2 regions of the Enterobacter asburiae genome follow, and region 2 is predicted to be linked to the other one. Evidence: predicted binding sites of a transcription regulator. Region 2 holds the regulator's gene; the other holds the start of a gene.
What was found. The regulator Fur, encoded in region 2, represses iron uptake genes when iron is present. The targets are predictions, from matches to a motif close to ATAATAATGAGAACNACTATCAA.

Region 1: a site for Fur is predicted at 1,258-1,280, ahead of feoA (ferrous iron transporter A). Genes of this name have one in related genera too.

Annotation. Positions count from the first base shown of each region.
Region 1 covers NZ_CP011863.1:3,885,680-3,888,975, forward strand. Annotated here, with positions in the region: gene feoB (Fe(2+) transporter permease subunit FeoB) at 1-959, opposite strand, end outside; gene feoA (ferrous iron transporter A) at 993-1,217, opposite strand; gene ACJ69_RS18715 (Tex family protein) at 1,523-3,296, opposite strand, start outside.
Region 2 covers NZ_CP011863.1:401,782-405,077, reverse strand. Annotated here, with positions in the region: gene ybfF (esterase) at 1-223, shown strand, start outside; gene ybfE (LexA regulated protein) at 352-639, shown strand; gene fldA (flavodoxin FldA) at 795-1,325, shown strand; gene fur (ferric iron uptake transcriptional regulator) at 1,617-2,063, shown strand; gene chiQ (ChiQ/YbfN family lipoprotein) at 2,154-2,480, opposite strand; gene chiP (chitoporin ChiP) at 2,528-3,296, opposite strand, start outside.

The sequences.
Region 1 (3,296 bases), 1.2 Mb from region 2:
TGTACGAAGACCGCGACGGAACCGGCGTCGAAAATGGGCTGGAGTGCGCCGCCGATGTTAATGGCGAGCAGGAACATCACGTACATGACCAGCAGGAAGATGGGCAAACCGAGGAAGCGGTTAAGCACAACTTTATCCACCGCTGCCGTAAAGCGGCTGGGCTCTGCCGTCAGGGCGTTGCTGACAACGTCGCAAATCGAGGCGATGGCCTGGTAACGCGCATCGGCGATGTGTAGCGCCGGGTCGTCCAGCTCGTCGCTAAGACGGGCCACCGTCGCGTCCAGCTTATCTGCCGCATGCCCGGCGTAAGCGCGGCTGTAGATATCGCCTTCCAGCATCTGCAGGCCGAGCCACAGGCGCTGTTTTGCAGGCATGCTGTTGTCCATCTCCTGCGCCAGCACATTGGCTTCGCGCAGGAGAGGCTGCGCGTAATGCACCAGCTCAATGTCGCGATTACCCTGGTGACGGTCAATGGCCAGCTTCAGCGCATCAATACCGCGAGCGCGCGTCGAGACCAGCGGAACGACCGGGCAACCCAGGCGCGCGGAGAGGGCATCGACGTCGATACGCAGCTTTTGTTTCTCCGCAATGTCGAGCATGTTGAGCGCCACGATGCAGGGGATCCCCAGCTCCAGCAGCTGCAGCGTCAGATAAAGGTTACGTTCGAGATTGGAAGCGTCGACCACGTTGATCAGCAGGTCCGCGTCGCCGCCAAGAATATAGTGGCAGGCGATCTGCTCATCGAGCGAAGTTTGCGACGAAATGGTGGTTAAGGAGTAGGTGCCGGGAAGGTCAACCAGCGTCACCTGGCTGTCCGTTGTCGTGAACTGGCCTTCTTTACGCTCAACCGTCACGCCCGCCCAGTTGCCCACGCGCTGGCGGGCTCCGGTCAGCTGGTTAAAAAGGGTGGTCTTGCCGGAATTAGGATTGCCAATTAAGCCAATAGTTAACTTTTTCATTTTTTTAGACTCACTGAAACCGCTGGCTTGTTATCAGGATAAGGCTTCGACTTCTATTAACGCGAGGTCTTTCTTACGCAGCACCAGATTTACGCGGCGGGTTTCGATATGAACCGGATCGCCCAGCGGCGCCACGCGCACGACCTGGAATGACGAGCCGGGCAGCATGCCCAGCGACAGCAGCTTTTGCCGATAGGCCGGGCTAATTTCGCGGGTAAAACCGGTAATCTTCCATGCACTGTCTGGAGTGAATTGCATAACGCCTGATTCCACGAAAGGTTAAATTATCTACTATGGGATGATAATGAGAATAGTTTTTATCAGCAATATTAAAACTGTGACGGAATGTTGTTTACGGTATTAATTTACGGCCTGTTTGACCTGGCTCAATATTTGCTGAATTGCCTGGAAAACGAAAAGGGGAGTATTTGTTAACGGAGTGATAATTCGTGGTTTAAATATGGCTATGCAATCGGTTTCATATATTTCGATATGATTTTATGCCCCCCACCCTAACCCTCTCCCCTTTGGGGAGAGGGTTAGGGTGGGGGGCATTGACAACCTTAGCGTTTCTTACCCATCGCTGCCGCCAGCGCATCCATCATCGCGCTGTTGCCTGCAGGCTGAGCATCACGTCCGCGCGGTTTTGCCGCTTTCGCGGCCGGGCGCTGCTGCTCGCGGCCACCGCCGTTTCCGCCACGGCGCGCGTTGGTGTCGCCCGGCTGCTCGTCCAGACGCATGGTTAGCGCGATACGCTTGCGCTGCAGATCCACTTCCAGCACTTTGACCTTCACGATGTCACCCGCTTTAACCACGGTGTGCGGGTCTTCAACGAACTTGTCGGCGAGGGATGAGATATGCACCAGACCGTCCTGATGCACGCCGATATCCACAAACGCGCCAAAGTTGGTGACGTTGGTCACCGCGCCTTCCAGCACCATGCCGGGCAGCAGGTCGTTCATGGTTTCCACGCCGTCAGCAAAGGTCGCCGTTTTGAACTCAGGGCGCGGATCGCGTCCCGGCTTTTCCAGCTCTTTGATGATGTCGGTGACGGTTGGAACACCAAATTTATCATCGGTGAAATCAACGGCTTTCAGGTTGCGCAGGGCGCTGTTGTCGCCCATCAGGTCTTTCAGCGCCTGCTGGGTGGCGGCCAGAATACGCTCCACAACCGGGTACGCTTCCGGGTGAACGGTGGAGGCATCCAGCGGGTTATCGCCGTGGTTGATGCGCAGGAAGCCCGCGCACTGCTCAAAGGCTTTTGGCCCCAGACGGCTCACCTTCAGCAGCTGCTGACGGTTCTGGAACTGGCCGTTCTCATCACGCCAGGCGACGATGTTCTGGGCCATCATGCGGGTTAAGCCTGCCACGCGGGTCAGCAGGGGAACGGAGGCGGTATTCAGGTCAACGCCGACGGCGTTTACGCAGTCTTCCACCACCGCATCCAGCTTGCGCGCCAGCTGAGTCTGGCTCACGTCGTGCTGATACTGGCCCACGCCGATAGATTTCGGATCGATCTTCACCAGCTCCGCCAGCGGATCCTGCAGGCGGCGTGCGATAGAAACCGCACCGCGCAGGGAAACGTCCAGGTCAGGGAACTCCTGGGCCGCCAGCTCGGATGCGGAATAAACGGATGCCCCGGCCTCGCTGACGATCACTTTCTGTGCCGTCACTTTCGGGAACTGCTTCTGCACGTCGAGGTAGAAACGCTCGGTTTCACGAGAGGCCGTACCGTTGCCGATGGCAACCAGCTCGACGTTGTATTTTTCGCACAGCGCCGCCACCACGACGGCCGCTTTGGCTGCCTGGCCGGTGTGCGGATAAATGGTATCGGTCGCCACCAGCTTGCCGGTGCCGTCAACCACAGCGACCTTCACGCCGGTACGCAGACCCGGATCGAGACCCATGGTCGCGCGCAGGCCAGCGGGGGCGGCCATCAGCAGGTCGTGCAGGTTACGGGCGAAGACGTTAATCGCTTCATCTTCGGCACGCTCGCGCACGGTGCCCATCAGCTCGGTTTCAAGGTGCATCAGCACCTTGATGCGCCAGGTCCAGCTCACCACGCCTTTGCGCCAGCTGTCCGCCGGGGCGTTGTTCAGGCGCAGGCCGAGATGGTCGATAATGATCTGCTCGCAGTGGCTCTCTTTCGGCGGCTCGTCAAACTGCGGATCGGCGTTCAGGGAGAGCTGGAGCACGCCTTCGTTGCGGCCGCGGAACATTGCCAGCGCGCGGTGAGACGGCGCGGTAGAGATCGGTTCGTGGTGATCGAAGTAGTCGCGGAATTTCGCGCCTTCTTCCTCTTTACCCGCGACGACGGTAGAGACGATGTGGGCTTTC
Region 2 (3,296 bases):
CATCGTCGGCTGGGAAACCGTCCCGGCCTGGCCACACCCTACCCTCTTTATTCGCGGCGGCAACTCGCCTTACGTTACCGACGCGTACCGCGACACGCTGCTGACCCAATTCCCGCAGGCTCGCGCCCACGTGATTGCCGGTGCCGGGCACTGGGTGCATGCGGAAAAACCGGACGCTGTGCTGCGCGCCATTCGCCGCTATCTCGCTGATACTGCAAATTGATTAAAAAGAAAGCGACTGGAAGGCTGCGGGCTTCCAGTCGTTGGCGTGCCGTTTTTGGTGATGTATGATGGCGCGCTTATCGCCCGGGCATTAGCAGGGCGGCGTGTTTCCCCCGAAGTCTCAGAATCATGGCCAAAGAACAAACGGACCGTACGACACTAGATCTGTTCGCGAATGAGCGTCGCCCGGGACGACCCAAGACGAATCCGCTTTCGCGTGATGAACAGCTGCGTATCAATAAACGCAACCAGCTTAAACGCGATAAAAATCGTGGGCTTAAGCGTGTCGAACTGAAGCTTAACGCCGACGCCGTCGATGCGCTGAACGAGCTGGCTGACGCGCGAAATATCAGCCGCAGCGAGCTCATTGAAGAGATGTTGATCGCCCAGCTTGAGACGTTACGCAGCCAGGCATAAGTCTGAAAATCCCCTTTATCGCCCTTTTCATGTAGCACAGAGTGCAGTCCTGCGCGATAGCTGTTTCCGCAGGGTTGCCAGTTCTGCTATTATTGCCCTTATCCGTGGCCGAATTGCGCCACCATACTATTAAGTTTCAAGAGGTTATTTTACTCATGGCAATCATCGGCATTTTCTTTGGCAGTGATACCGGCAATACCGAAAATATCGCAAAAAACATTCAAAAACAGCTCGGTAAAGACGTTGCTGATGTGCATGACATCGCCAAGAGCAGCAAAGAAGATCTGGAAGGCTATGACATTCTGCTGCTGGGTATCCCAACCTGGTACTACGGTGAAGCCCAGTGCGACTGGGATGATTTCTTCCCGACGCTGGAAGAAGTGGACTTCAACGGTAAGCTGGTCGCCCTGTTTGGCTGTGGCGATCAGGAAGACTACGCTGAATACTTCTGTGACGCGCTGGGCACCATCCGCGATATCATTGAGCCGAATGGCGCGGTTATCGTAGGCCACTGGCCGACCGCCGGTTACCACTTTGAAGCGTCTAAAGGCCTGGCCGATGACAATCATTTCGTGGGTCTGGCCATCGACGAAGACCGTCAGCCAGAGCTGACTGCAGAGCGCGTAGAGAAATGGGTTAAGCAGATCCGTGAGGAACTGCACCTGGACGATATTCTGAACGCCTGATTTTTATCACGGCGCAGCGGCGGCTGCGCCCGTGCTCCAGGTCAAACCGATTAAATTAATCGCTACAATCTTTTAACTTTTTCGCCCAGACCTGTACAATGTCTCCCTGATAAAATGTGGTTTTCCATTGAGCAAGTTTGTTGGTGATACCCCATTTTTATAAGCATATTTTGCCTGAGACTTGCAGTTTTCATTTAGCCATGGCAGTTCTATAATGAGACGCATTATCCCGGGTGCATTTTCTGTCACTTCCTACAGAAGTGAATCGTTTAGCAACAGGACAGATTCCGCATGACTGACAACAATACCGCATTAAAGAAGGCTGGCCTGAAAGTAACGCTTCCTCGGTTAAAAATCCTTGAAGTGCTTCAGGGTCCAGACAATCACCATGTCAGTGCGGAAGACCTTTATAAACGTCTTATTGACATGGGTGAAGAGATTGGGCTGGCTACCGTCTATCGCGTGCTGAACCAGTTTGATGACGCGGGCATTGTTACCCGTCATAATTTCGAAGGCGGTAAATCTGTTTTCGAACTGACCCAGCAGCAGCACCACGATCACCTGATCTGCCTCGATTGCGGCAAGGTCATTGAATTCAGCGATGATTCCATTGAATCACGCCAGCGTGAAATCGCGGCGCGTCATGGCATCCGCCTGACCAACCACAGCCTGTACCTTTACGGTCACTGCGCTGAAGGCGACTGCCGCGAAGACGACCACGCGCACGACGCGAAATAATCAGTATTCATACTCTGAGCCAGCCGCAAGGTTGGCTTTTTTTTGCCTAAAAAAGCCCGGTAAGCGCAGCGCTTACCGGGCGTAAAGCACTTATTTATTGTTATTGCGTATCTCGTTCCAGATCTTATCGCAACGCTTCGCCACTTCCTGATCGTTACCGGTTTTACGCGCCTGGATACAGGCCTGGTAATCCATGACGCGGACGTTCTCCTGGGTCGCGAACTGCTCGTGCGCTTTCTCTTTCTTCAGCACGTTCAGCACGCTCTGACAGGCTTCAATCTTCTCCGGCGATCCTTCCGCAGTGTTAATGCAGGCGCTATACGCCTCCTTCAGACGGGTGTCCTCTTTCGGCGCCTGCGTCTGAGCGCACGCCACCAGCCCTGATGCCAGCAGCGCGACGATTACGATTTTTTTCATCATGTGCAGTCTCCATACCGGCGGGACTCAGCCCGCCGGTGCGTTCATCAGAAGATGGTGAATGGGGCGATAACCATGAATTTCACGTCACGTTCATCCTGGAAGATGTTGCCGTAACCGCCCGCATAGCTCGGGATATCAGAGTGGTTGTCATACTGGGTGAAGTGCAGTTTGAACATCGTGCCTTTCGCGCGGCCATCCTGCAGGGTATAGATAGCATCGAGGCTGTAGGAAGACTCTTTCAGGCGATAGTTGGGATCGTAGTATGCATCCGGCGTGGCCATATCGGCAGGTTTTGCGTCCCAGGCGTAAGCGTAAGAAGCGCCCACTGCCCAGCCAGGCAGGTTCCAGTTTTTCAGATCATACATTGCGCCGAAGAAGACCGCTTTCTCGCCGTCGGCGTTGAAGTCAGAACGGTTATCCCACCAGATATCAAGACGACCGTTGGAGGAGGCGTAGGTCGGGGTCATACGCTGCAGGAAGTAGCCCTGCTGCCCTTCCGCCTTCACCCATGTGCCTTCCAGACGCAAATCAACCTGACCAACCTTGTAGCCGAAGGTTAACGCCTGCAGCCACGCGGTGCCGTCATAAATGTCGTTGACGCCACCGTTGCTGACCTTGTCGCGCGTACCGTAGAACTGGTAGCTGGTGCTCAGCGGGCTACCCACGACATCGAATTTATAGCTGGCCTTGGCAAAATACTGATCGATATAGCCCTGTGCCTGACCGAATGCCGCTTCAAGCACCAGATCGTTTTTGAAGTCGTACTTCGCGCCCAGCGAGTGCAGGTAATCGACTTTGGTTTTTTTATCGTTC